Flavivirga spongiicola: one gene and its partner. The main gene of each other region encodes a partner of the protein of the gene in region 2 in a complex. Links are inferred from orthologs where the notes say so. Each region holds a gene or a part of one and is shown on either strand. Other genes may lie near its edges. The genes, in order: trxA and Q4Q47_RS10015.

Region 1 (15,648 bases), 1.0 Mb from region 2 along the record:
GACGTAACAATTTTGCATGGGAACCCGGAGTTATAGACCCAGAAAGAGAAGGCGGTCAATTCTCCGATTGGCTATTATTATATATGCAACGTATCTATGTATATAATAAGGTGATCAATGAGGTATTAGACTCCTCTGGAGGTACCGAAGCCGAAAAAAACAACATCATGGCAGAAGCAAGAGCCGCTAGAGCCGCTGTATATTTTGAACTTATTAATTTTTATGGGAAGCCTTATAACACTGCGACAGCATCCACCGATTTAGGTGTTCCCATTGTTACGGAAGCAGATGTTACAGTTGCAAGTTTCACGCGTGCAACAGTTCAAGAAATTTATGACTTTATTATAGCGGACTTAACCGCGGCAATTCCTTTATTACCTATTGGAGTAAGTGAAAAACCACGGATGTCTAAAGGTGCTGCCGAGGTACTATTGGGTAAAATCTATGTCTATCAAAACCGCTTTAATGAAGCGATTCCTCTTTTTGATACAGCGTTTAGCGATTTGCAAGCAGGAACAGAAGTACGCCTATACGATTATAATGTAAGCACATTACCCGGAGGTGTGCATGCCGCCGGATTTTTTGGGCCTCCTTTTGATACGCCTGTTGATAATCTAGAAGTTGCATTTACCATGTCTGTACGCCATACTGCTGGATTTACTAGCTCAGCGGTGTTACTTTCACCAGACGTATCAGCAATTTTTGGCGCAAGCGATTTTAGATTACATCATTTTTTCTCCAGAAAACCATTCCCTCCTTTTCCTTCTACCCCAGAATTTATAGTTCCCGGAGTATATAGAAAAATTGGTAGTCTGGTAATAGATCGTGGCATAAGAATACCTGATATTTATTTACTTCGCGCCGAATGTAAAGCACGAACCAACGACTTAAGTGGCGCAATTGAAGACCTTGAATTTTTACGGATGCATCGTATGAATCCAATAGATGCTCCAGTACCAGCTGGTCTTTCGCAAGATGATTTAATAATATATATATTTGAAGAACGCACACGAGAGTTTGCAGTAAAAGGAGAGTTATGGTACGATATGCGACGCCTATGGAATGATCCTTTATTTCAAGACAAAAAACCTTATGTACATACTTTATATGATGTAGATGGCTCGGTTAAAGAAACCTTTACACTTGATGAAGATAGATTAGTACTTCAGTTTTCAGACAAAATATTAGCGGACAATCCTGATTTGGTAAACAACCCTTAACAGTTTTATCTATATGTTTTTTTGAATTAGTTTTTTTCTCACCTTGTTTTAAACGCAAGGTGAGCTTAAAATCTTAGACCTTCTTTTAACCATCAAACTATAATAATCTTTTTAAATAAATAAAAATGAAAAATACAATATATATAATACTAGTACTATTTAGTATAGTTTCTTGTAAAAACAAGGTGAATGATTTTGCTCTTATATCTGGCACCATAAATGATAAAAAAGTAGACTCTTTATTTCTGCATAATGCCTCTACCAATTTTAAAAAGTCAATAGCGATCAATGATGATGGCACCTTCAATGATACCTTAGTAATTGATAAAGTAAAAGCATATAAGTTAAGTTCCGGAAAGAACTGGTATTCTATATTTCTTCAGAATAACTATAACTTAAATATTAACATAAGCAAAGACTCAACCAACAGTACCATTTCGTTTTCAGGAATTGGGGCAGATGTCAATAACTACTATAGATCCAAAGCAGTATTCATCAAAGAGAAAATTAAATTAAGTAGCCTTCCAAAACTCTCTGAACAAGACTTTACAAGGTTAGCAAACAAGGTAACAGATAGCGCATCTGCCATGCTGCAGAATGCTCTGATTGAAGATAAAAACTTTATAACCTTCGAAACTGAAAATATCTTTTGGAATGAAATTTCTAATTATATGATGTATCACTATTTAAAACAAAATGAAGCCTATAGAGATACTACAAAAACGTATACACCATCATCTGGATTTTTGCCTCAAGCCTTTTTAAGTTTTAAATCTGATAATGAAGACTTATACATTAATTCTGAAAGCTATTCAAATCTATCAAATGTAATTCCGATAAGAACTATAAACTTTAAGGATTTGAGTGACCGTAATAGTGATGAGAAAATCAAATTTATAGATAGTATATGCAGCACCATAGGTATTCCGTTAGTAAAAGATTTTACTCTTAAAAATGTTGGTTTTAGATTTCTAAATGACGAGAATCAGGAAGTAGCTAAAACTTATCTAGATTATTTTACTTCTATATTATCTGATGAAGATATTAAAACAGAATTCACAGATTTTTATAATAAAAACCAACGTTTAAAAAAAGGAGCTCTGTCTTCCAAATTTACCAATTATGAAAATTTTGCCGGTGGCACAACCTCCCTGGACGATTTAAAAGGCAAATATGTGTATATCGATGTCTGGGCAACCTGGTGCGGCCCTTGCAAAAAAGAGATTCCTTTTTTAAAAGATGTAGAAAAAAAATACCATGGTAAAAACATTGAATTTGTAAGCATTTCTGTAGATACAAAACCCGCCTATGATTCTTGGAAAAAAATGGTTACTGACAAAGAACTAACAGGCATTCAATTATTTGCAGATAATGCTTTTGATTCTAAATTTATTAAAGATTATAACATCAAGGCTATTCCTAGATTTATACTTATTGATCCTGAAGGCAAAATAGTGAACTCAAAAGCACCTAGACCATCAAACCCCGACCTTATTGATTTATTTAATCAATTAGAAATTTAATGTTATCTCTAAAAAATAAATTATGAAATACATATTATATTTATTTATAGCCTTGACATACATAAATTTATGCTATAGTCAAGAAAAAGAATACGCTACACTTTCTGGCAAAATTATGAATGCAGACCTAGACTCATTACAAATAACAAGTTTGTCTGGTTTTAAGAAAACAATTAAAGTAAACAACGACGGATTTTTTAAAGACACCCTCAAAGTAGGAAACTTTAATACGTTTACCCTTTCATTAAGAAAAAGGGATCAAAACCAAACGTTATATCTTAAAAATGGATATGACTTAAATTTAGCTGTAAGCCTTGAAGGTTATAATAATTCTATATCCTTCTTAGGAAAAGGAGCAACCATTAACAACTATCTAATGGCAAAAGCCCAAAATACAAGCGCTATAAAAGGAGATGATTTTCTCAAGTTTTTATCACTAAAAGAAGATGAGTTTACAAAAAAGGTGGAAACCATTAAAAATAATAACCTAGAATTATTAAATGACATTGCCAATATAGATTCTGATTTTAACTCTTTTGAAATAGAGAACATTAGCTATGAAGAGTTAAACGATTATGTTTTTTATTATTTCATGAAGAAAAATAAAACAGCTTTTTCAAATGATAAAAATTCACAAGAATATATACCTCCTAAAGGTTTTATGCCAGATAAATTTTTCAATTTCAAATTTGATAATGAATCCTTATACAAAAATTCTTTATCATATAATCAAATATGCACTATCACACTTATTAGAGATTTTAACATACGAAACTCTAAAAATGAGATTACCAAAAAATATCTTGATAGCGTCTTTAAAAAAATTAAAATAGGTGCTTTAAAAAATGAAATGGCTATACAGTTTAGCAGATTGTTATCAATTACTAAAAAAACTGCCGAAGCTAAGACTTATTATAATTATTTTATGAGTCGTAATGATTTATCTAAAGAGACTAAATTAAAATTAAAAGCACTATATGAGCCTAAAGAGATAAAAAGCGTTGTAAGTGTAAATACAAATGACAAGGAAGTTAAAAAAGGAGAATTATCTCCTAAGTTTGATTATAAAAACCATATTGGAGAGACAACCTCGTTAGATGACTTAAAAGGTAAGTATGTATATATAGACATTTGGGCAACCTGGTGTGGACCGTGTAAAAAAGAAATCCCTTTCTTAAAAAACGTAGAAAAACAATACCATGGCAAAAACATAACCTTTGTAAGTATTTCTGTTGATGAAAAATATGCATTTAACACCTGGGAAAATATGGTTAAGGAGAAAGAATTAACCGGTGTGCAATTATTTGCAAATAACGCTTTCAATTCTAAATTTATTAAAGATTATAAAGTTAGATCCATCCCGAGGTTTATTTTAATAGATCCAGAAGGTAAGTTAGTAGATGCATATGCACCTAGACCTTCAGATGAAAAATTGCTTGAATTGTTTAATTCTTTAAATATCTAAAATATCATTATCTATTTCATAAACAATTATATTTTAAATTAGTTAACTAGTCTTAAATAACCTTTACGGGTTTGTACAAAGATCGTTTTTAAATCCCTGAGAGTCGAAACTCTCGGGGATTTCTATTTTTATAGGTTATTCTAAATTTTATAACGCTTTTGTTTTCTTTATTAAGTCTATGGCTATATTTTTATTACATTTGAAACTTAACAGCTAAATCACAAAATCGTGAATATACTCGCTATTGGTCCATGGCAAATAATTTTAATCTTAATAGTATTGGGAGCTCCAGTTTTAATTTTCTTATTAGGATTTTGGCTAGGAAAAAAATCTGGTTATAACAAACGTATTAGAGAAGAACAGAACAATACCCTTAATCTCTAAAACAAAAAAGCATCCCAATCTTCTTCACAGAAAAAAGGAAAGCTTCTCATTGGAACACCAAATTTACTCTGGTATTACTACATCCTAGATTCCTCTAGGAACAACACAACTTCTTGTTATTACCAAAAAAAGCTCTAATTTCTCAGAGCTTTCTTTTTTGCAATTTTTGCGGTCTGGACGGGACTCGAACCCGCGACCTTCGCCGTGACAGGGCGACATTCTAACCAACTGAACTACCAGACCGTTGCTTTATTGCGGTTGCAAATATACACGCCTTTTTTTATATCTCAAATGTTTTTTTAAGTTTTTTAAAATAAATTTTTCTTTTCTGTATTTGTCCCTCTCTTTTACTTCCGTGTGTGCACATCTTTAAAAAAGACACGAATGGCACAAATTCACACGAATCTAATAGTTTATGGCGTAGATAGGACTCAACATGAACACGAATCCCTAGTCTGTATAGGCTTGAAATCTATCTATTGACGGATTAATTAGTGAAAATTTGTGCCATTCGTGTCCTACTTTTTATGATGCAATATTTGTATGCATACGGTAGTCTCTTTTAGGAGAGGTTGGTGTGGGATCACACAAATTTTTGACGCTCTATCATATATGTTGTGAGGATGTTATTAAAATCTTTATTAATGTCGGCCTCGACATATTTAATCTTATACTGCGCACACTTTAATCGTAAAGCCTCAAAATAATCGCTCACGGCTTTTTTATAATTGTCTTTTATAGTATCTGCGTATAAATTAATGTACTCCCCTGTTTCAACATCAATAAAGCGTTTGGGTTTATTATCAAAATCAAAGGTTAATTCCTTTTCTTTATCAAATACATGAAACAAAATCACTTCGTGTTTGTTATATTTTAAATGGCGTAATGCTTCGAACAGTTTTACAGCATCTTCGGAAGTCTGAAACATATCAGTAAACAAAAATATCATAGAGCGCCTATGAATCTTTTCCGCTATTTCGTGTAAATATTTATAGGTTTCCGTTTCTTTATTTAAGGGTTTAGAAATCACTGCATCACTCAAATGATTTAACAGCATTTGATGATGGCGTTCACTACCCTTTTCTGGTGCATAGTAATCGTAATCGTCACTATAAATACTTAACCCAACAGCATCGCGTTGCTTTTTTAAAATATGCATTAAAGATGCTGAAGCCAAAGCTGAAAACCCTATTTTATTTAAACTATTAATAGAGAATGAATCCATTTTTGGATAATGCATAGAGCTACTGTTATCTATAATGATATGACAACGCAAATTAGTTTCATCATCATAGCGCTTGGTATAAAGCTTATCTGTTTTAGCAAATAATTTCCAATCTATATGTCGCGTGCTCTCTCCTTGATTGTAAATTTTATGTTCGGCAAATTCAGCAGAAAAACCATGAAATGGACTTTTATGCATTCCTGCAATAAAGCCTTCTACTACTTGTTTTGCAAGTAGCTCGAGGTTTTTAAAACCATCGGCTTTATTAAGTTCTTTTTGTAGATTCATATACAAGCCCCTCCTAACCTCCCCATAGGGGAGGAATAACTTATGTGAAAAATTTTATTACGATCAAATTAATAATAATTTATTAAAAAATATTTTTTACTGGGAAAGAGTAGAATTCCCCTTCGGGGGCTAGGAGGCTAAAACGCTATCAACAATACCATAAGCAACAGACTCATCGGCTCCCATCCAATGGTCACGATTAAAATCCTTCATTATTTTATCAAAAGTTTGTCCGCAATTATCTGCTAATATTTGCGCACTTAATTCTTTAGTAATTATAATTTCCTTTGCCGTAATTTCTATATCACTTGCTTGCCCACGAGCGCCTCCACTTGGTTGATGAATCATAACACGTGCATGTGGTTGTATAAAGCGTTTTCCTTTTTCTCCGGCAGACAATATTAAAGATCCCATAGAAGCTGCAAATCCTGTACAAATTGTTGACACATCACTTTTTAAAGATTTCATACAATCATAAATAGCAAAGCCTGAAGTTACATAACCACCCGGACTATTAATATATAGGTGAATATCCTTGGTTTCTAATGCATCTAAATACAATAAGCGTTCTATAACGTGCTTAGCAGAATCATCATCAACCTGTCCCCACAAAAACACTTTACGTTCTTCTATTAATTTGCTATCAATAGCATTTTGTACTTTTATTTGTTCACTCATATCTATTTTTTTATTTGCATCTAAAATAAAAAAAAGGTTTGCCATAATGACAAACCTTTTCCATTTTCTTTTAATATATCTATTATAAATGCGAATCTATCGCTTCAGTATATGTGTTCTTTGGAGCTACACCAACTTGTCTTCCAACAACCTCTCCATTTTTAAAAACCAAAACAGTAGGTATGTTACGCACCCCATATTTTGCAGCAAACTCCTGATTTGCATCTACATCTACTTTACCTACAACAGCTTTACCATCGTATTCCCCACTAATTTCCTCAATAATTGGTCCAACCATTCTACAAGGTCCACACCAAGCAGCCCAAAAATCAACCAATACTGGTTTATCACTTTTTAATACCGTTTCTTCAAACGTTGCATCTGTTATTTCTAATGCCATAATATTTATATTTTAATTCTTATTTTATTTTTAATTACACAAAATTAGTCAAAATATTTTCTAAAGCTTACAATGTAACAATTTGTTTTATTTATACCAATATTGTTTAGCACTATTGTCGTGTTCCGAACATACACAAACCCAATTATAGTCAGGCTTACACATTCTTCTCCTAAAAAAACACCGCCACCCCAACTAACACAAGCCAAACATTTTCAACCTTTTACACCAGCACCAATTTATACTAAATTCATATTAAGCAACCAAAAAGTTGCATATTAAAAATATTTACTCTAGTTTAGCAACCATAAAGTTGCATATTAATTAAAAATCGAACTTATTATGAATGATGTTATTAAAAAAGAGAAGGTATTTAAGCATTCCATAGACAAAGTATGGAATGCCATTTCAAAAGCTGAAGAAATTTCTGCCTGGTTTATTCAAGCTGATTTTAAAGCTGAAAAAGGGTACCAATATACCTTTACTTCGGAGCCTAATGAAAAAGGTTGCACAACCATTAGTGGTGAAGTTAAAGAATCTAATCCGTACAAATTAGTTTATACTTGGATAGTTGCCGAAATGAAAGCAGAAACAACAGTAACATGGGAGCTAGAATCTACAGAGGATGGCACTAAATTATATCTGGAACACTCTGGCATTTCCAATTATGAAGGTGATACGGCTGTAAAGATGTTCGAAAGCTTTAACGGCGGTTGGGATAACTGTATAAATGGGCTAACGGACTACTTAAAACAATTAGTTAATGCAGGATAAAATAACCAAACTATTTAAAGCCATTGCAGACCCAACAAGGCGTGACATTTTTCACGCCTTAGTTATAGCAACCTCAGCCCTATCCATTACACAAATATCCAGTCAGTTTGATATTAGTAGACAAGGTGTAACCAAACATATTAAAACACTCGAAGAAGCTGGTTTAGTAAATATAAACGCAAACGGACGAGAACGTTTTTGTTATGCCAATGCCAAACCATTAAAAGAGGTCAGTAAATGGGTTCAATTTTACTCACAATTCTGGGATAATTCATTACAAGATCTGGAGGATTACTTAAATACACCAAAAAATGGATAAGGATACTAAATTAATAGAGTTTCAAGACCAGGATATAAACTACAAAAATCAATTAGAAGTTAATACGAGCTCTAAACACGCTTTCTTTGCTTTAAACGAAGGGCTTCATTCATGGTGGGGAAAAATAAGCAATTCTGAATTTAAGGCTGGTGGTCAATTTACCATTCAATTCGAAAATGATTATTGGTGGACTTTTAAAATTATTGAATACACTCCTAACAGTGAACTAATTTGGAAATGTATCGATGGTGAACCTGATTTTAATAAAGAATGGATAGGTCATGTACTGCATTGGAAAATAGAAGCATATAACGGAAAGCGCTTCATTAATTTTCATCAAGTTGGATTGAATCCCAATATTGATTGTTATGACGTTTGCTCTACGACCTGGGATCGATTTATTACCAATGGCTTGAAAGCTTTTTTGGAAGTAGATAAATAAATTTCTTGTAATATAAAGCGAATTGTCATTATTAGGGAGGAACGACTAGCTTGAACTGAATACAGTTGAAGCGTAACAATCTATTTTTATTGGTAACTCAAATTAAACAGACTCTTATACCAGTTCTGTTATAAAATAGTATCTACCTCTCTAGACTGAAAATCGTACCTTAACAATTCAATACGTATAAAATGGCAAATATTAGGCATAATTTAACAATTGAAGCTCCTGTTGAAAAAGTTTATAATGCATTAACCTTAGAACAAGGACTTAAGGGCTGGTGGACAAATAACACTTCTGCAAAACCTGAAATAGGTCATGTAAACCATTTTAAATTTGGTTCTGAATATTTTAATAAAATGAAAATTTTAGAATTGACTTTTTTAACCAATGTGATTTGGGAGTGTATAGATGGAGACAAAGAATGGATTGGGACTAAATTAACCTTTGAACTTGAAGATAAAGAAGGCCATACTTTTCTAAAATTTTCTCATTTAAATTGGACTGAAGAAAGTGAGTTCTTTGGTTTTTGCAATCATCATTGGGGAAGATATTTAGGTAGTTTAAAATCTTTATGCGAAACTGGTATTGGACAACCATACAAACAAGAATAGTATAGTAATCTGGTGTCTTAAGTTTTATTAATTCTAGGATAATAAATTATAAGGTTTAAAAAGAAAGTTATTTGAATAGAGAATTCTTAACATTATTTATCAACCAAACAGAAAAACTGTAATCTGCTTATAAATTTTCTGAAATTAATCAGATTATGACTTCATGTTTAAAAACTTTTAATGGTATTTCTTTTTATACCTTTTTCTATTAATTAGAAACAAAACAAGGATTATAACAAAAAGGAAAGCTACTCCAAACAGATTTAAATAAATCCATAATATGACGTTTTGAATTTCTGGTGCTATTAATTTTAATAATGCTCCAGAAGAGAAAAAGAATATTATTTCTAAAACTAAGAAAGCTATCACATGATAGAGTATTAATTTTTTCATAATCATGAGATCCCTGCCTTCGCAGGGATTTATCAATTCAACTTAAACATGACATCCTGATTCTCTAATTCACTAAGCAATTCCTGAGATACTTTAACCTTTTGCCTTCTGCTTGGCATTTGTAATTTTATTTTCTCCTTATTATCGTACACTACGAAATTTAATGCCTGATTTCCAGGATGCATCTGTAACAATTCTTTTAAACGTAAAATACTTTCCTCTTGTAAATCTTTAATATTAAGCTGAATGGATAGTTTTTTAGCATAATTTTCCATAACATCATGCAGTAATTGAAAACTATTAAACTGTAATCTTGGATCACTCTTTTTCCCTGTATCCTTATTAACCCAACCTTCGCGAATAAACGATTTCACAAACACAAAATTGTTCTTCATTAAAAAATGCCTGAATTTCAAATATTCTTCGCCAAAAATCCTGAATTCAAAACTATCGGTATAATCTTCAACAGTGAATAGACCCCATCCTTTTCCTTGTTTACTTACGCGATGTTGTACATCGGTTACCACACCACCAAAAACAATTTCTCTGTTCACATAAGGTTCTAAGTTATTAAACATCGCAATGGCTCCATTGCAAAACGTTTTCATTTCTGTTCTAAAATCATCTAATGGATGTCCAGAAATATAAACACCTACAACTTCACGTTCTTGGGCCAGTTTTTCCATAGTTCCCCACTCTTCGCATGGTGGTACTTCTGGCTCTGCTATTTGTACATCGCTTGCTGCCCCAAATAAACTCACTTGTGATGAGTTCTCATTTTCCTGGTGTTTACTTCCATACTTAACGGCTTTTTCCAAAAAAGTAATACCATCTCCTTCTCTATGAAAATACTGGGCGCGATGTGTATCTCCAAAACAATCAAACCCTCCGGCTAAAGCTAAATTTTCAAAAGCCTTTTTATTGGCTGCTCTTAAATCGATTCGTTTCGCCAAATCGAAAATAGATTTAAAGGGACCATCTTCTTTTCTTTTATCGACAATAGTCATTACCGCACCATGACCAACCCCTTTAATGGCTCCCATACCAAAACGCACCGCATTATCTTGATTTACAGAAAATTTATAATACGACTCATTAACATCTGGCCCTAATACATCCATTTTCATACGTTTACATTCTTCCATGAAGAAAGTAACTTGTTTTATATCGTTCATATTATTGGATAATACTGCTGCCATATATTCTGCAGGATAATGGGCTTTTAAATAGGCCGTTTGGTAGGCTATCCATGCATAACATGTAGAGTGAGATTTATTAAAGGCATAACTCGCGAAAGCTTCCCAATCTTTCCAAACTTTTTCTAATACTTTAGCATCATGTCCATTTGCACTCGCCTGCTCTACAAATTTCGGTTTCATTTTATCCAGTACCGCAATTTGTTTTTTCCCCATCGCCTTACGCAGTACATCGGCTTCACCTTTTGTAAACCCGGCCAGTTTTTGAGAAAGTAACATCACCTGCTCTTGATATACTGTAATACCGTAGGTTTCTTTTAAGTACTCTTCCATCGCTGGTAAATCGTACTCAATATCTTCATCGCCATGTTTTCTTCTAACAAAGCTTGGAATATATTCCATAGGCCCCGGGCGATACAAGGCATTCATGGCAATTAAATCTTCAAAAACTGTTGGTTTTAAATCTCTAAGGTGTTTTTGCATACCGGGAGATTCATATTGGAATACGCCAACCGTTTCCCCGCGTTGAAATAAAGCATATGTTTCTTCATCATCTAAAGGAAAAGATTCCGGATCCAGTAAAATATCATGTTTTGCCTTTACAATTTTAACGGTATCTTTTATTAAAGTCAACGTCTTTAACCCTAAAAAATCCATCTTTAATAAGCCGGCATCCTCTACAACCGAGTTATCAAACTGTGTGACGTATAAGTCGGAATCTTTAGCTACGGACACAGGTACAAACTTTGTAATATCGTCAGGGGTTATAATAACTCCACATGCGTGAATTCCTGTATTTCTAACCGAACCTTCCAGGGCTCTTGCGGTATTCACTGTTTCTGCCTCTAAATCTGATCCTTCAGAAATATTTAGAAGCTGGTTCACTTTTTCTAAATCTTCAGCACGAAACTTTTTGCTTAATTCTTTTTCATCTAAACCAAAAATCTTGCTCAGTTTAGACATCGTTGGAATTAACTTTGCTATTCTATCGGCATCAAACAAAGGCAAATCTAATACACGTGCCGTATCTCGAATAGAAGATTTAGCTGCCATCGTACCGTAAGTAATAATTTGTGCTACTTGATTACTTCCATATTTTTCAATCACATAATCCATAACACGGCTTCTTCCTTCATCATCAAAATCGATATCAATATCTGGCATACTAATACGATCCGGGTTCAAGAAACGCTCAAAAAGCAAATCATACTTCATGGGATCAATGTTAGTAATCCACAAGCAATATGCTGCCACCGATCCGGCAGCCGATCCACGTCCCGGACCTACAGACACATCCATGTTTCGGGCTTCCCGAATAAAATCCTCAACAATTAAGAAATATCCTGGATACCCCGTATTTTCTATAACACTCAATTCGAAATCTAATCGTTCGACTACTTCTTCGCTAAGTGGTTCTCCATAACGTTTTTTTGCACCTTCAAATGTTAAATGCTTTAAATAGGCATTCTCACCACGCTTTCCTCCATCTACTAAATCTTCTTCGTGCTTAAATTCATCGGGGATATCAAAAGCTGGCAAAAGAACATCTCTTGCTAGTTGGAATCCTTCAATTTTATCAACAAGTTCCTTAATATTTAGAATGGCATCCGGTTGATCATGAAACAATTGTTTCATTTCTTCAGAAGACTTAAAATAGTATTCCTGATTAGGTAACCCATAGCGATAGCCTCTTCCTCTTCCAATAGGAGTGGCTTGTTTTTCTCCATCCTTTACACATAATAAAATATCATGTGCATTTGCATCTTCTTGTTTTTGGTAGTAAGTATTATTGGTTGCAACTAATTTTACGTCATGCTTTTTAGCTAATGTTATCAAAGTTGGATTTACGCGATTTTCATCTTCTTGATTATGACGCATCAGCTCTACATACAAATCGTCCCCAAACTCATTTTTCCACCATAGTAATGCTTCTTCGGCTTGCTTTTCACCAATGTTGAGAACTTTACTTGGTACTTCACCATATAAATTACCGGTGAGTACTATAATATCTTCTTTATATTCTTGTATAAGTTTTTTATCTATTCTAGGTACATAGTAAAATCCATTAACAAAAGCATGCGAGGATAATTTTGCAAGATTATGATAGCCATTTTTGTTTTTAGCTATCAATACAACTTGATAGCCATTATCTTTTCTTGATTTATCCTGATGATTTTCGCACACAAAAAACTCACATCCTACGATTGGTTTTATCAGTTGTTTTTCTGAAGTCTCACCTTTTTCCTCAGCTTCCGAGATACTTGCCTCTATGCTGCTGTTTTTTTTGTTTACGGCATTAATAAAATGAAATGCCCCCATCATATTCGCATGATCGGTAAGTGCCACTGCAGGCATATTATGAGCAGCAGCAGCAGCCACGATGTCCCCAACACTCATCGTTGATTGTAATACAGAAAACTGTGAATGATTGTGAAGATGAACGAAACTAGCATCTGCTAAATCGGATATGTTTTGCTTAATATCCTCGGTAGAAACTGTTTCTTGCTTGAGACTTTGAAGACGCTCTTGAATTTTAGCACTCTCTTGTTTAAGATTAACGTGCTTTAACTTAATAAGCTCAATTTCTTTTGGATTGGCTTCGTTAAAATTCTGAAAATAATCAGGTTCTACATCGAGCTGTTCTTTAGTATATTCTCCTAAACGAATCAACTCAAAAAAGCAACGTGTCGTTGCCTCTACATCTGCTGTTGCATTATGGGCTTCTGCAAAAGGAGTCTTAAATAAAAACTCGTGTAACTCGGTTAATGTTGGTAATTTAAATTTACCATAACGTCCTCCCGGAATCTGACATAAACTTGCCGTATGTTCTGTACAAGTATCTAAAACAGGTAATTCCTGTAATGGATTAGAAACATCACCACGAACAAATTCGGCACCCATAATGTTTAAATCGAACTTCACATTCTGTCCAACAACAAATTTGGTTTTACTTAAAGCGTCATTAAATTTTTCTAAAACCTCTGCTAATGGGATACCTTGTTCTTGAGCTAATTCGGTAGAAATACCATGAATTTTCTCAGCATCATAAGGAATGTTAAAACCTTCTGGTTGTACCAAATAATCTTGATGATCGATACAATTCCCCATGGCATCATGCAGTTGCCATGCAATTTGTATACATCTGGGCCAATTATCAGTATCCGTAATAGGCGCATCCCAACGTTTTGGCAATCCTGTAGTTTCTGTATCGAAAATTAAGTACATATCTGTATTTAAATGTTTGGTGTTAAGTCGTTTAGAATTATTAAACGAAGTTTATAAAAATACAGAATATTATAACTTATGGAAATGAAAGTTATGAACAGTTTTAAACAAAACTTACTTTTTCACTGTTCAACCCACGTTATGTAATAGAACTTCGTAATGAAGCTTGAAAGCATAATAAAATATGGCATTTTCCAAGTTTTAGCATAGCTTCGCTATGGTTAAAATTGAAAATGTAGTGAAACGATATATTTTGCAATGGTTTCAAGTTGTAATAGATTTTCTATGACATAATGCGGGTTCAATAAATTATTCTATTTTAGAGGCTAAAATCATTTTATAATGAAGTTCAAATTATTCTTATTATGCCTTAGTATATGCTTATTGAATTGTGCAAACCCAAATACATCTTTATATGTAGGGACCTATACAGACGGAGACAGTGAAGGTATTTATCAGTTTCAATTTAATACTGAAACCGGAGAGCTAACAAACAAACAGCTAGCTGCAATCTCAGAAAACCCATCATACCTAACATATTCACCTGATAAGAACTATGTTTATGCTGTAAATGAAAATGAAGATGGAACAACATCATCATTTAAAGTTGAAGATGATAATCGTTTAACATCTTTAAATATCGTTAGTACACACGGTGCGCACCCTTGTCATATTTCGGTCAATGAATCTGGAGATAAAGCCATCGCATCAAATTATACTGGAGGGAATGCATCTATATATACCATTAAAAATGATGGTTCTTTAAATGATTCTTTTCAAATATTAAATCATAATATAGACAGTATCGTTTCACATGCACATTCTGCTCAATTTCACAAAGACAACTTATATATTTCAGATTTAGGTAAGAATGGCGTTTATAAGTATCAATTAGACCATAATAAAAAGGATTACAGATTAGTTACACCTTCTATTATCAAAATGACAGACCATGCTGGTCCTAGACATTTTTCTTTAACAAAAGATGGTCAATTTATATATATTATAAATGAATATGCAAATACGATTACATCTGGAAAAAAGACAGATAATGGGTTTGAATTGTTAGAAAACACCTCAACTTTAGATGATGGCTTTAAAGGAGCAAGTTATTGCGCAGATATCCATTTGTCAAAGAATGAAGATTTCTTATATGGTTCCAATAGAGGTGAAAACTCTATGGCTGTTTTTAAAAGGAACCCATCGGATGGGACTATTGAAAAAACACAAAATATAAGTGTTTATGGAGATTGGCCTAGAAACTTTACATTAGATCCTACAGGTAAATTTATGCTAGTAGCAAATCAAAAAAGCCACAATATTTCGGTTTTTAAAATTAATAAAGAAAACGGTAAACTTACATTTCTGCATTCCACAGATTTACCTTCTCCCGTTTGTCTATTATTTTAACCGAAAATGAGATGAAATTTGTCCAGATAAAGCACTTTTTGAAAGGCATAGCATCGCTACGAATAATAAAAGTAACGAAATATAAGCGGATT
Region 2 (15,520 bases):
TACAGGTGCCCTCAGTCAAACATTTTCTATACCAACAACCAGTTTGTCTGAGGGCTTTAACAGCTTTTATATTAGAACTTTTAACAGTAGTAATAACTGGAGCTTGTACGATAGACAAAACTTCTATCTAAAAAGTTTTGACACGTTCACCATTACCGCTGCAGAATATTTTTTTAATACAGATCCAGGGGTTGGCAAAGGAACCTCCATAGCCGTAAATAGTAATTCCGGACAATTAACTCAAGTTTTCTCAATTCCTACCGCAAGTTTATCAGAAGGTTTCCACAGTTTCTATTTGAGAACTCAAGATAACGATGGTAATTGGAGTTTATATGACAGGCAAATTATTTACATAAAGGATTTCGATTTATCACCAGATGAAGTTTCGTCTGCCGAATATTTTATAGATAATGACCCCGGAGTTGGAAATGGCACTTCTATTGTATTCGGAGATGCATCACAGTCCACTCAAGTTTTAAATATTGATTCCACAGGTTTAGCCGATGGGGATCATTTATTTTATGTTCGTGTCCAGGATACTAATGGTGATTGGTCTATTTATGATATGTCCCTCTTTACTATTGACAACAGTTTAGGTATTGAAGATAGTTTATTTAAATTAGTAAAGATTTATCCTAATCCTTTTGAAAATGAAATATCAATTAAATTACCGCAAGGCGGTCAAATTATAAAAACACAAATTTATAACAAGTTAGGACAAACTATTTATAGGAATACAGAAAACAAGTCAGCTTTAGAATTATCAAACTTAAAAAATGGTATTTATATTCTAAATTTAGAAACCAATTTAGGTAAAGCATCATTTAAAATTATAAAGAAGTAAATTGTTATACCAACTATGATCCGCTATAATTGGGGGCATAAAATGCGAGCTGAAAAGTTCGCATTTTTTATTGTGCATTCCGCATAAACGCTTCACATTTTTCAACCATATTTTTGCTTCCGCAAATAAATGGCACACGTTGATGTAATTCTGTGGGTTCAACATCCATAGTTCGTACAAACCCGTCACTAGCCTTTCCATTAGCTTGTTCTGCTAAAAAGGCCATAGGATTACATTCATATAACAAACGTAATTTTCCTTTTGGATTTTTTGAGCTTTGCGGATATAAATAAACCCCTCCTTTAATCATATTTCTATGAAAATCAGAAACCAATGACCCAATATATCTGGAAGTATACGGTCTATCGGCCTCTTCTAACTGACAATACTTAATATAATCTTTAATACCTTGCGGGAAATGAATATAGTTCCCTTCATTTACGGAATAAATGGTTCCATCTTCAGGAAATTGCATATCTGGATGCGATAAATAAAAGGAGCCTATGGCAGGGTTTAGTGTAAATCCGTTAACACCATCACCAGTTGTATAAACCAACATAGTAGATGTGCCATATACCACATAACCGGCGGCTACTTGCTCACTGCCTTTTTGTAAAAAATCTTTAAGCGTCACTGGGGTGCCAACCGGTGTAACACGCCTGTAAATTGAAAAAATAGTTCCCACAGACACATTCACATCAATATTTGAAGAACCATCTAGAGGATCTATTAATACGATGTATTTATTTTGGTGATTTTCATCCTGGCTATTAATTGAGATAAAATCGTCTTCTTCCTCACTCGCAATACCACAAACAATATTTCTATTGGTTAGTGTTTGTATGAATTTATCGTTAGCATAAACATCCAGTTTTTGTTGATCTTCTCCTTGAATATTCAGATCTCCTGCTGCCCCAATAATATCTACTAACCCTGCTTTATTAACTTCATGATTTACCACTTTTGCTGCTAACCTAATGGAATTGATAAGACTAGATAATTCACCCGAAGAATATTTAAAAGATGATTGATTTTCAATAATAAATTCTCCTAGAGTTTGTTTTTTATGAGCCATAAAAGCGTTCGTTTGGTTTGTGCAAATATCCACTATTTTTTAATCAACTACAACGTTTTCGTAAAAGATTAATAGCTCTAAATAATCAACTTTAAACTATATTTGAAACAATTATAATTATCCTATGAATTACTCTATAAGAAAAGCTACTAAAAGCGACATGCCTCAAGTACTCCATTTAATAAAAGAACTAGCCAGTTTTGAAAAAGAAGCCAATGCTGTAGAAGTTACTGTTGAAGATTTGCAGGCAGATGGGTTTGGTCATGAACCTAAATTTCAATGTTTTGTAGCTGAAGCAAATAATACAATCGAAGGTATTGCTCTGGTTTACAATCGATACTCTACATGGAAAGGAAAAACATTACACTTAGAAGATTTAATAGTAAGTGAGCAGATGAGGGGTTCTGGTTTAGGAACTGCTCTTTTAGATGAAGTTATTAAATACGGACATGATTTAAGGGTAAAACGGATTAATTGGGAAGTACTTGATTGGAACGAACCAGCTATTGCTTTCTATGAAAAAAAGGGAGCACAAGTAAAACGTGATTGGGATGTTGTTCATTTAGATGAACAGGGAATTAAAGATTATATATCAAAATTATAAAATGCGGGTATTCAAATTTGGTGGCGCATCGGTAAAAGATGCTGCTGGTGTAAAAAACATAGCTATTGTATTGCAAAAAGTGGGTTACGCTAACACACTAATTATTGTTTCTGCTATGGGAAAAACAACCAATGCTTTGGAAATCGTTATCAAAAACTATTTTGAAAACAAATCCCAATTACAAAGCGCATTCCAGGAAGTTAAAAAATATCACAATGTCATTCTATTAGATTTATTTGAAAATGAAAGCCATCCAGCTTTTAAAAAAGTATCTATTCTTTTTGATGAATTAAATAACTTTTTCACAACAAATAAATCACCAGATTACAACTTTGTTTATGACCAGGTCATAGGTTTTGGCGAATTAGTTTCAACAACCATAATAAGTGAATACTTAAACGCTATCAGCGTAAAAAATAACTGGATTGATGTTAGAACCCAAATTAAAACAGATAGTTATTATAGACGTGCCAATGTAAATTGGGAAGAAACACAAAGTTTAATAACTTCAAAACTCGATAAAACTGTTTTAAATATTACACAAGGGTTTTTAGGTAGCGATTCTAACAACTTTACAACCACACTTGGTAGAGAAGGAAGTGATTATACAGCAGCTATTTATGGCTATTGTTTAAATGTCGAAAACGTTACTATTTGGAAAGATGTTCCTGGCGTTTTAAATGCAGACCCTCGCTATTTTGAAAACGCCCAACTGCTAAATAAAATATCATACAGAGAAGCTATAGAATTGGCTTTCTACGGGGCATCAGTAATTCATCCAAAAACAATACAACCACTGCAAGGTAAAGAAATTCCATTATACGTAAAATCATTCTTAAATCCCGAAGCATCCGGAACAAGAATTGGTAAAAATGTTACTTTAGATCCTATGATTCCTTGCTTCATTGTAAAGAAAAATCAAGTTTTAGTTTCTTTATCATCTTTAGATTTCTCATATATAGTTGAAGAAAATATTAGTGATATTTTCAATTTACTACACCAATACAAAATGAAAGTAGATGTGATTCAAAATTCTGCTATCAGTTTTTCGGTTTGTGTAGATAATATTTTTAATAATCTTGATAAATTATTATATCATTTAAAAGCAAAATTTAAAGTAACTTGTAACGAAAATGTATCACTTTACACGATTCGTCATTATAATAAAAACGCCCTTAATCAGATTGAGGCCGATAAAACCGTGTTATTAAAACAATTAACTCAAGAAACCGTTCAGGTAGTAACTAAATAAACAATTTAGTACATTTACACTCATGACCAAACAACAAAACACTGGGCTGGTAACCGCCAAAGAAGTCGCTAAAGCTATACAATTAGGCAAATATGGGTTTATAGGTACTTTTATTGGTTGGATTTTAATGAAAGTTCTTAAAATATCTACTTTAAATAAAATATACAAGCGTAACAAACACCTTAACGACTTGCCTTTTCTAGATGGTATTTTAGATGACTTTCAAATTAAATTCGAAATCCCTGAAGAGGATTTAAAGCGCTTACCAAAAAATGGTGCTTATATTACTATTTCTAATCATCCCTTAGGTGGTATTGATGGTATACTGCTTTTAAAGCTTATGCTCGAACAGCGAAAAGATTTTAAAATAATAGCCAATTTTTTATTACATAGAATAGCCCCTTTAAAACCCTACATCATGCCTGTTAATCCTTTTGAAGATAGGAAAGATGTAAAATCCAGCATTTCTGGGTTTAAAAATTCTATTTTACATTTAAGAAGTGGACACCCGCTAGGTATTTTTCCTGCAGGTGAAGTATCAACGTATAGAGACGGTAAATTAGTAGTAGACAAACCCTGGGAAGAAGCCGCCATGAAACTTGTTAAAAAAGCTGAAGTCCCTGTAGTTCCTATTTATTTTCATGCTAAAAACAGCAAATTGTTTTATAAACTTTCTAAAATTAGTGACACTTTTAGAACAGCTAAATTACCTTCAGAGCTATTAACTCAAAAACGACGTGTCATAAAAGTTAGAATAGGAAAACCAATCTCTGTTGCCAATCAAAAAGAACACATAGCTCTCGATGATTTTTCTGATTTTTTAAGACGAAAAACCTATATGTTATCCAATGCCTTTGAGGATAAATCGAAGATTTTAGATAATATCTCATCAACATTAAAGACCCCTAAAGCACCTAAACGTATTGTAACACCTGTTGACAATATGTTAATGACAAAAGAGGTTGAAGTTCTTATTAAAAATAATTCCAGACTATTACAAAGTAAAAACTATGAAGTGTTTTTAGCGGAACCAAAAAGCATTCCTAACATTTTACGCGAAATTGGACGCTTACGTGAAATTACTTTTAGAGAAGTTGGTGAAGGAACAAATGAAGCCATAGATTTAGATACATTTGACACCTACTATCACCATATGTTTCTTTGGGATAATGAAAAAAAATTAATAGCCGGTGCCTACCGAATGGGCTTAGGTTCTAAAATTTTTGAACGTTATGGTATCGATGGGTTTTATTTACAGGACCTCTTTAGGTTTGAACCTGAGTTACACAAAATGATGAGTCAGTCTATTGAAATGGGACGCGCTTTTATTATTAAGGAATACCAACAAAAACCCATGCCATTATTTTTACTCTGGAAAGGCATTGTGCATACCACACTGCGTTTTCCTGAGCATAAATTTTTAATTGGGGGAGTTAGTATTAGTAATCAGTTTTCTAATTTCTCAAAATCATTGATGATAGAATTTATGAAATCTCATTATTACGATCCGTATATAGCGCAATATGTACATCCTAAAAAAGAGTTTAAAGTCATCCTTAAAGACGCCGATAAAGACTTTGTTTTTGATGCTACTGAAGCTGATTTAAATAAATTCGACAAGATTATAGACGAGGTAGAACCTGGGGCTTTACGTTTACCTGTACTACTAAAAAAGTACATAAAACAAAATGCTCGATTGGTCGCATTTAATGTGGACCCATTATTCAACAATGCTGTTGATGGTTTAATGTATATTAAAATTGCCGACTTACCAGACAGTACCGTACGCCCTGTTATGGAAGAGTTTCAAGCAGAGTTAGAAAGCAAGCTGGAGAATAACGGGGAAGCTTAAACTAAGTTATACTGTCCCACAAACGCTTTAAAATAAGTTTTTATTTCTTCTCGTGCTTTTAGAAATGCCATATGTTTTTCTTCATTAGTTCCCACTACTTTAGATGGGTCGAAAAAATTATGGTGTAAGCGCAAGGCATTTTTACTTGGAATGTACGGACAGTTTTCGTTAGCATGGTCACAAACAGTGATGATGTAATCAAAATTCACATCAGCGTACTCATCTACATGGTTTGAGGTATGATGATCGATATTTAATCCATCTTCTTTCATAATAGCCAATGCTCCCGGGTTTAAACCATGGGTTTCAATCCCGGCACTATATAAGTTTACTGTTCTATTATCTAAAAAATGGTTTAAATACCCATGAGCCATTTGGCTTCTACATGAATTACCTGTACACAATACTAAAATGTTCTTCATAATATTTCCTGCGAAGGCAGGAATCTTTTTTAATTAAACTTCAATTTCGATAAACAGATTCTTACGTTTCGCAAAAAAAGCGAAACTCAGAATGACCTTCCAATTTAACAGTCAATAACTCTAATCATTTATTTAAATATACTTTCTTGATGCATTCAATAATATATAGAGAACTACTATTCCTAGACTTTTTTATTAGTTACAATGCTTCAAACTAACCAAGACAAAGTCTTGATTCTTAATTCTAACAGCGAAGCTGTTTTGGATCTTTGACACCGTATTACCTCATGCATTAGTTAAAAATGTTAACTCAGATTCCACCTAACATAAATCTATCTTATTACTTCGTCTCTCCAGAAAATGATTGTCGTACCATTTTCCATATAATTTCCCAATCTTTTCGCGAATACCAACCACTCTAAATCCACATTTTAGATGTAAATTAATACTTGCTATGTTTTCTGAAAAAATACTTGCTTGCAAGGTCCAAAACCCATGAGTTTCACTTTCATCAATCAATTGTTTCAACAGTGTTTCTCCAATATGTTTTCCTTTAAATGCATTTGAAACATATACACTAATCTCTGCAACTCCTTTATAAACCTGTCGCTTTGAGGCTGGTGATAAAACTGCAAATCCCACAACTTTTCCTTTTATTAAAGCTACGAATCTACAAACCGAAACATATTTGGTATCCCATTGTTGCCAACTGGGAACTTCTGTTTCAAAAGTAGCTATTCCAGTAGAGATACCTTCTTTATAGATTCTTGAAACGGAACGCCAATCGCTTTTTGTTAATCTTCTAACAACAATTTCCATCAGGAGAACAACATGCTTCAGCATTTGTTGATACTGCTTCTAAAGGTTCGGGTACTCCACAAAGCTCTTTAGCTTTGCAATCCGTTTTTTCGATGGCTAATTTAACTATTAAATGATTCTCCCTTATTTCAAAATCGTTAACAAATAGTTGTGCTGTGTGAAATCTTGCATTGCTATATTCAAACTTTACCTCAGCATCAAAATCATAAGGTTTCATTTTTCCAACCTTGTTTAAAATAGCTAAAGCCTTATAAACAGACATATATTCTGTTTTACCTAATTCATTTGGACTTTCCCAAAGTTGAATTATTGTTTCATTCCAAGCATCTACTTGAGCTCCACAATCAACAGAATCAACTGTTACATGTTTTACTTCTGTAATATGGTAATTAGCTCCAACCAATAAATTAGGTGCATATTCAAATAATAATGATTTGTCTTGATTTTGTTCTAGTACTTTAAATAATTCTTGTGTTTTCATAATTAAAGAATTTAACAACAATTTGATTTTGTTGTGTTAAAAAATGAATTCAATTGATCTTGAATGGCAGTCCATCGCTCAACATTAATACAATAGCACATACTTTTACCTTCCACTTCACCATTTAACAGTCCTATGCTTTTAAGCTCCTTTAAATGTTGAGAAATGGTAGCCTGTGCTAACCCTATTTCCTCAACTAAATCGTTACAAATACAAGCGTTTTGATTACTGATGTATTGTAAAATAGCTACTCTGGCAGGATGTCCCAAGACTTTAAAAAACTGAGCCAAGTCGTTTTGCTTTTCGGAAAACATTTGAGTTTTGGTAATTCCCATTATCTTTATTATTTCATCTATATATTGCAATATTACGATAATATGTTTAAATAAAAAAGTTATATTTGAAACTTATTAACCCCAAAATCAACTATTATTATGAATTGGTACCTACAAGTATTAAAACAGTATGCAACGTTTTCTGGAAGATCCAGAAGAAAAGAATATTGGATGTTTTTCTTATTCAATATGATTATTTCATACGGAATTATCTTTATCGCAATCGGATTGGAAATGCCTTCCTTATCTATTGTAAGCACTATTTATTCTTTCGCAGTTTTAATTCCTGCATTAGCTGTAGGCGTGAGAAGAATGCATGATGCTGGTAAAAGCGGGTGGTTTTTACTTATTCCTATTTACAATTTAATTTTAGCTTGCACAGACAGTGAGGCCGGATCTAACAAATGGGGACCAAATCCGAAGTCTGATGCTGAGGAAATAGACCAAATTGGTCAAGAATAATTATCATTTACTTTATAAAAAACAAAAGCCAGAAATTATATTTCTGGCTTTTTTGTATCTTAAAAATAACAATAAATAATTTTTTGAAACGAACTATCCTCAAGGTAGGGCTAGGTATTTAGCTCGTTTCATATCCAATCAAGTTGAGCACAGATTTTGACCTATGGGTCGGGTTAATTCTGTATTTGGATTCCCGTCATTCACGGGAATGACAATTTCAACGGAAACCCAGAAAGCGTCGAGGAATTCTTTTTGATTAAAACCAAGGCTTTTGTCCCACTTGATAAGTGTTATAAAACTCTTCATCAGATTTAGTTAGATATATAATACCTTCTATTAATCCAACAAGGCCTGTTAATCCAGCTCCTAAACCGCAAGTAATAAACCCAAGAACAAAAGTAACCACCAGCATAATAATCCCTTCTTTATTATATCCTAAAATAAATTTATGTATTCCTAAAGGACCTAATATAATAGCTAAAACACCTGCTAATACTTTTTTATTATCTCCACTTACACTATCAAATGTTTCTTTAGCGCCCTCGGCAAACTCCGAAGCAGATTCTTTAACATCTTCGAATGTTTCTTTTGCTTTTTCTTTGGCTTCTTCTGCAAATTCCCCTGCTTTGTCTGCAGCTTTTTTTGCACCTTCTTTAGCATCACCCAACATATCGTTTAGATCATCGCTTAAATTCTTTTCGTCAGACATAATATTTAATTATTTTTGGTTATTATATAAAGGTAATAAAAAATTAAATTCATTTGCAAAAACGCCTTATTAACAGCGTGTTAATCCCTTATTTTTTATCGAAAATCTTTTTTATAAACCCTTTTGTTTTTTTTGATACTACAGATAGTGTTTGTTTGGTTTCATCTGCAAATTCCTCTAATTTCTCGCTTGTTTCGTCTACAAACACAATCGTTTTTTCGGTAACTTTATCTAAGGTTTCTCCCGCTTCTTCAGCAAATTCTTTTGTTTTAACCTTGGCTTCTGCATACTTTTCTTTGGCTTCAACTGAGAATTTAGCACCTTTATCTTTAGCTATTTCTGTAAAATCTTCTAATTTTTCGTTCGCTTCCTCCAAAAACTCATTAGCTTTTTCTTTTGTTTTATAATAAATTTCTTTGGCTTCAGCTTTTAGTTTTTCTGCTTTATCATGTGCATGGTTTTTACCATGATACGAATCGCCTTTTATAATCTCAGCTTCATAAACTTTATCTTTTGGTTGATTCTTTTTAGATTCTTCAGACATAACTATTTCCTTTTAATGTACGCTATCTATATGTCTATCAATCCACAATAATGTTACAGGAAAGGTTATCTAAATAGCATAACAAGCCCTCCAAGAGCTGTAATAATTAAGATAAAACGTCTATAATTTATATTCGAAATCAATTTTACAATGGCTACTCCAACAAAAAAACCAATGATTATAGATGGGATTAAAACAGTATTTAAAACAAGCGTTTCTTTGGTAACCGTTTTCCAAACAAAAAAATGAAAGGGTAGTTTAAATACATTAATAATAAAAAATAACCATGCGGCAGTTCCTATAAACTCATTTTTAGGTAAACGCATCGCCAAAAAATAAATATTAGAAATTGGTCCTGCTAAATTACCAACCATAGTTGTAAATCCTGCTAAAAACCCAGCACCACTAGAAAAAAACTTGTTTTTTGGTATGTCTTTAGACGTTCTGTTTTCTGTATAAAACATAATGAGGACGGAAGCAATTATAATAACAGCCATGATTCTTTTAAATAGTACTTCAGAAATATCATTACCAACCCAAACACCTACTAAAACACCTATAATCATCCACGGCATTAATTTCTTTATATACGCCCATTGCGCATGTCTGTTATAATATATTACTGCAAAAATATCGGCTACGATTAGCATGGGAAGCAAAACACCTGTTGAGGCCTTCTCTCCAAAAACAAAGGCTAGTATGACCACTATTAAAATCCCTATCCCTTTAATTCCTGCCTTGGATAATCCCAATAAAAAAACCGCAAAACAAATGGCCGTCCATTGCAATGCAGTTAAATTGTATGATTCTAGTATTTCTAAATAAGTCAATTATTTATACTCAAATTGGTATTTGAGCTAAATTACAAAAAGGCTTTATCTATTGGTTCCCAAAGTTCAATTTTGTTTCCTTCATTATCTAAAATCCAACCAAATTTTCCGTATTCATACGTTTCTACTTCTCCAACAATAGTAACGCCTTCTTCTTTTAAAACTTTAAGCAATTCAAGTAAATTTTCTACACGATAATTAAACATGAAGTCTTTTTTAGACGGTTCGTAATATTTGGTATCTTCCGAAAACGGACTCCATTGTGTAGAGCAATCACTACCTTCTTTGTCTTTCCACCAAAAGGTACACCCGTAATCATCGGTATTAAACCCTAAATGTTTTTTGTACCAATCTTTCGATGCTTTTGGGTTTTTCGTTTTAAAAAATAATCCACCTATTCCTGTTACGCGTTTTTTCATCACTTACCTTTTATTACTTTCTATTTTTTACAGCTTTTTCATAAATATCGATCCACTCATCTGCACTAACCTTTGAGGCAAGCTCTCCTATTAATTCAAAAGGAATATCATGCATTCTTTTAAAGCGAATACAACTTTTCCCCATATCTAACTTATACTTACACTGCTTAGTGTATTCTGAAGTAAACCAATCCATAACTTCTTTTTTAGCATAAAGCACCATACTATATACAGCTACAAAATTCTTTTGAGAAGCCAAATTCATAAACGGCAAAGGTAATTTCGGGTCACAATGATAGCCATCCGGATAGACAGCATGCGGTATAACATAACCTAACATGCCGTAATTCATCTGTTCTTCGATACCTTCTGGTAGATTATCTAAAATTTGCTGCCTTAATTTATGAATTGGCTCCTTTCTGTCTTCTGGTAATTCATCTAAATACTGTTGTGGTGAGGTAGCTTTTGATTGCATAATATTAGTTTTTACGCTGTAAAATTAAGGATGATAATAAAGATACAATTATTCCAATGGCGAATACTATTGTGAACATAATTAATCCGGCAAATACTGGGCTTTCAAATAATTTCATTTGTTCTTCCAATGTTGCTTTCTCTAATTCAAATTCAGTTGCCGACAAGGTATTCTTCATACCTTCTAAAGCATATACTTTATATTCAACAACAAAATCCGGATTTATCATGGTAACATAAACAACATCCAAAAGTCCTATCACAATACCTGAAATTGCTGAAATTGCCAAACCAATAAATAAGGCTTTTTTAAATGATATCACTCCATTATTTATTTGGTCCCTAAAATGTTTTATTCCAAAGAACACAAAAGATAGTGATGCAAAAATAGATGCATAACCAAGAATTTCTAAAGTTCCAAAATCAACATTCCAATCCAAAAAGTGTCCTCCAATAAAGATGAGTCCTCCAACTAAGGCTGCGTAACCACCAAACTTTTTAATTGTGCCTTGCATAATTTCTATATTATACCATTTGTTATTCGAATTTAACGGAAAATAAAATTAAGATTTTTTTGCTTTAGTTTCAGAAGAAAAATCAAGCATAGCAGAGCTACGGTTTATTTTTATTCTGAAACTAAGGTTAAAAAAGAACATTTTATTACGGTAAATTCAAAGGATAAATGGTATTGTATTAAACGTGTTGATCGATAAGAATGGCATTGCCATCGGGGTCTTTTAAAACGATGCTTGCCGGACCGACAGAACTCTCGTCTGCTTCGTTTTCAAGTTTGACTTCTTTATTTTTTAAATGCTTTTGAATATCCCGAACATCTGTAAAAGCATCTAATTTATTTGCGTTTTCATCCCAACCAGGATTGAAGGTTAAAATATTATTCTCAAACATCCCTTGAAAAAGTCCTATTAAGGCGTTTCCATTTTTCATAATGAGATAATTTCTTTCTATATCGCCTGCGAAAACCTTAAAACCTAGATTTTCATAAAATACTTTCGAAACGTTAATGTTTTTAACGCTTAAACTTATCGAAAATGCTCCTAATGTCATATTGCTTATTTTTTAATGAGTTATGAACTCATTTAAAATCTTTATAATCGTCTGCAAAATGCTCTTTTACTTCAACATTTCACCTTTTTACTACTACGTAACGATGCTATGTAGTGCAAAAAAGCTTTCATCTTGAAGTAAAATTTCTATTTTTCGCCTCAATCAAAAAACACTAAATGAGTTCAGGGATAAAACTACTTTTAATAGCTAAAACCGACTTCATACTAAAGTACCAAATACCTTCTACTTTTGTTTTAAAGCTATAAAATATTATGGTCTTTTGCAATTTGAACAGCCTGTGTTCGTCTTTTTGCATTAAGTTTTACTAATAAATTAGAAACGTGGGTTTTTATCGTGCTTTCCGATAAGAATAATTTTTCAGCAATTTCTTTATTAGATAGACCTTCTGAAATAGCTTGAAGTACTTCATATTCACGAGAAGTGATCTCTAGTCCTTTAATTTTTTGGCGATCGATTTCCTTGGAAATGTTGCGTGGTTTATGAAGACTCTTTTTATTAATATAAATACCAACAATAAAAAACACGATGGCAATAGCAGTAATAATAAACTCCATAGAGGTTCCTCCAACAAGCAACGAGTATTTGCTAATTCTAAAAAGGGTATAGAGTGCAACAATTAAAAGTGTAAAAACTAAAATAGTTTTTTTCATATGCTAAATTTAGTAAGTTAAACTAATACTAGAGCAATGATTTTTTGATAGTTATTAATTTAGGTTGGGTGTCAGGTTGCATACTTCGACTCCACTCAGTATAAACTAAAGTCGAAATCTATTTAAGCTTATAGATTTTAAAGACCTTTCGACTGCGCTCAAGGTGACGTATAAGTTATCCATTGATACAAGTAACTTAATTATGAGTATTTTTTAAATCTAACTCGTTAAATTTAGCAAAATTTTACTTTTATTTTATCTACTATGGTTTGGGCCAATTTCTCTTTGCTTTCAATAGTCCAGCCTGCAACGTGAGGTGATAAAATAACATTTTGTGAATCAATTAAATATTGAAAAGCTTCCGGCATCTCTATAGCGCCAGATGTGGCATCCTTTTTAAATAAGTTTTCGAACGATGCCTTTTCGTATTCCAAAACATCGAGCCCAGCGCCTAATACTTTCTTGGATTTTAGAGATGAAACCAGATCTTTTGTCACCACACTTTTACCTCGTGCCGTATTTATAAACCAAAATGGTTTTTTAAATTGATTGATAAATGTTTCATCAATCATATTTAAAGTTAAAGGGGTTTGCGGCGTGTGTAAGCTTACTATGTCTACTTTTTCTTGAAACTCTGTTAATGACACTTGTTTTGCATTAATGTCTCCTACATGCTCTTTAATATCGTAACAAAGCACCTCAACATCAAAACCACACAGCTTTTTGGAAAAAGCTTTTCCCATGTTTCCATATCCAATAATTCCAACGGTTCTTCCATCGAGTTCTACCCCTCGGTTATCTTCACGTAACCATTTGCCTTGCCTAACTTCTAAGTCCGCTTTATTGAGTTTATTAAATAATGATAAGAGCATGCCTAATGCATGTTCTCCAACAGCATTTCTATTTCCTTCAGGTGCTGCGATTAAAGTGATTCCTTTTTTTTCGGCATAGTCGCAATCTATGTTTTCTAATCCTGCTCCTACACGACCTATAAACTTAAGATTTGTTGCAGCATCTAAAAATTGTTTGTCGATAGTAAAACGACTTCGCAACACAATGCCATCATAACCCTTAATTTTAGCTTCAATAGCTTCCTTTGATGATGTGTAATCTTCGTGATTGGTAAAGCCTAGATCATTAAGTTGGTTGATTAATAATTCGTGATTGGTATCTAAGTGAAGTACTTTCATTTAATAGCTTATAAAAAGTAAATGTTTAATTGATTTATTATTCAAAAAAACCATGAGATGCTGAAATCGAAGATTCATGAATACCTAAATATAAATTTAAAAATGATATGAACTAAACAAGTTCAGCATGACAAAAGTCAAATTTTCGGGTAATGGGTTTGTGTTTTTTCGTGCTTTACATTTCCCGTATGTGCTGTAGATAGCTTTTCGAAAAGTAATACATGTACTTCTTCTCCATTTTTTGTCTGTGGATTATGTTCAACACCTTTTGGTACGACTATAATTTCGCCTTCGTTAACTATTTCTGTTCTGTCACGAAATTGCATATACAAAGTGCCTTTCACCACTTGAAATAACTCATCTTCATCCTCATGACTATGCCATACAAATTCACCTTTTATTTTTGCTAAAATAACTTGCATATTGTCTACCACAGCAATTTGATGCGGATGCCAGTTTTTATTAAATTTTGAAAACTTGTTTTTGATATTTATTGCTTGCATATTGTAAAATTACGAAGTTTTACGTTAGGGATTGATCAATATGTTTGAGTTCTTGGCATAGGAAAAGCGAGTAGAGAAAGCCCGTCCCTTGCGGTAAAACCCTAAAACTATATACCTAAAATCATTTTTGCTATCCAAAAATAGAGTAGGATTCCTAAAATATCATTACTTGTAGTAATAAATGGTCCAGTTGCTATTGCTGGGTCAATGCCACGTTTGTTTAAAAATAACGGCACAAAAGTACCTATAAGCCCCGCAACAATAATGACAGCCACTAGCGATACAGAAATAGCGAAAGCTGTGTTTACTTCACCTTTAACAGCCCATACAAATAAGAATAAAAATAAGGCTAGAATAACGCCATTTAAGGCTGCAAGCAACATTTCTTTAATTAAACGACTATTCACACTACCTCGAACATCATTATTTGCCAAACCTTGTACTATAATTGCACTAGATTGCACCCCTACGTTTCCTGCCATTGCTGCTATAAGAGGTGTAAAAAAGAATAGTATAACTGCTTTACCAGTAAAAAGGCTTTCGAAACCTTCCATAATTAAAAAAGCTCCAATGCCTCCTACTAAACCTAAAAATAACCAGGGTAATCGTGCTCTAGTAAGTTCAATGATACTGTCATCTGAATCTACATCACCCGTAATACCTGCTGCTAATTGATAATCCTTCTCGGCTTCTTCCTTTAATACATCAACTATATCATCAATAGTTATTCTCCCTAACAATGTTTGCTTTTCATCAACTACTGGAATGGCTTCTAAATCATATTTAGCCATAACTTTTGCCACCTCTTCAACATCTTCTTTTACATTAACAAAATCTACATTTTCTTTTGCTATATCTGCTATTTTTTGGTCACTTTTAGCTACGATTAAATCTTTAAGAGATAAGCGTCCAATAAGACGTTCCTGTTTATCTACAACGTAAATTGAATGCACACGTGTAACTTCTTTA

Evidence for each region.
Region 1: the proteins of Q4Q47_RS10015 (region 2) and trxA are in contact, whole or in part, in an NMR structure (PDB 2IPA), measured with the Bacillus subtilis proteins. The link is inferred for Flavivirga spongiicola from one-to-one orthologs.

Annotation. Positions count from the first base shown.
Region 1 is NZ_JAUOEO010000001.1:1,479,924-1,495,571, forward strand. The notes cover bases 5,525-8,379. They hold trxA (thioredoxin), read right to left. Parts: upstream 7,184-8,379; coding sequence 6,866-7,183; downstream 5,525-6,865. Other genes in these bases: Q4Q47_RS05640 (DUF58 domain-containing protein), read right to left, coding at 5,525-6,105; Q4Q47_RS05645 (ClpP family protease), read right to left, coding at 6,235-6,783; Q4Q47_RS05655 (SRPBCC family protein), read left to right, coding at 7,526-7,957; Q4Q47_RS05660 (ArsR/SmtB family transcription factor), read left to right, coding at 7,947-8,276; Q4Q47_RS05665 (hypothetical protein), read left to right, coding at 8,269-8,379. In the rest of the region: Q4Q47_RS05620 (RagB/SusD family nutrient uptake outer membrane protein), read left to right, coding at 1-1,220; Q4Q47_RS05625 (TlpA family protein disulfide reductase), read left to right, coding at 1,346-2,743; Q4Q47_RS05630 (TlpA family protein disulfide reductase), read left to right, coding at 2,766-4,208; more of Q4Q47_RS05640, read right to left, coding at 5,176-5,524; more of Q4Q47_RS05665, read left to right, coding at 8,380-8,718; Q4Q47_RS05670 (SRPBCC family protein), read left to right, coding at 8,910-9,332; dnaE (DNA polymerase III subunit alpha), read right to left, coding at 9,758-14,146; Q4Q47_RS05680 (lactonase family protein), read left to right, coding at 14,489-15,556. UniProt on the Bacillus subtilis protein: Participates in various redox reactions through the reversible oxidation of its active center dithiol to a disulfide and catalyzes dithiol-disulfide exchange reactions.
Region 2 is NZ_JAUOEO010000001.1:2,490,740-2,506,259, reverse strand. Bases 4,337-7,063 are described here. They hold Q4Q47_RS10015 (arsenate reductase ArsC), read right to left. Parts: upstream 6,050-7,063; coding sequence 5,624-6,049; downstream 4,337-5,623. Other genes in these bases: Q4Q47_RS10005 (DUF6428 family protein), read right to left, coding at 6,852-7,063; Q4Q47_RS10010 (GNAT family N-acetyltransferase), read right to left, coding at 6,371-6,868; Q4Q47_RS10020 (lysophospholipid acyltransferase family protein), read left to right, coding at 4,337-5,627. In the rest of the region: Q4Q47_RS10040 (T9SS type A sorting domain-containing protein), read left to right, coding at 1-844; fbp (class 1 fructose-bisphosphatase), read right to left, coding at 912-1,919; Q4Q47_RS10030 (GNAT family N-acetyltransferase), read left to right, coding at 2,044-2,523; Q4Q47_RS10025 (aspartate kinase), read left to right, coding at 2,525-3,775; more of Q4Q47_RS10020, read left to right, coding at 3,798-4,336; more of Q4Q47_RS10005, read right to left, coding at 7,064-7,349; Q4Q47_RS10000 (ArsR/SmtB family transcription factor), read right to left, coding at 7,361-7,684; Q4Q47_RS09995 (DUF805 domain-containing protein), read left to right, coding at 7,784-8,146; Q4Q47_RS09990 (TM2 domain-containing protein), read right to left, coding at 8,403-8,855; Q4Q47_RS09985 (hypothetical protein), read right to left, coding at 8,944-9,399; Q4Q47_RS09980 (sulfite exporter TauE/SafE family protein), read right to left, coding at 9,465-10,229; Q4Q47_RS09975 (VOC family protein), read right to left, coding at 10,262-10,648; Q4Q47_RS09970 (DUF1801 domain-containing protein), read right to left, coding at 10,662-11,123; Q4Q47_RS09965 (DUF4199 domain-containing protein), read right to left, coding at 11,128-11,637; Q4Q47_RS09960 (VOC family protein), read right to left, coding at 11,816-12,187; Q4Q47_RS09955 (response regulator transcription factor), read right to left, coding at 12,448-12,858; and 3 more genes. UniProt on the Bacillus subtilis protein: Catalyzes the reduction of arsenate [As(V)] to arsenite [As(III)]. In vitro, can dephosphorylate para-nitrophenyl phosphate (pNPP).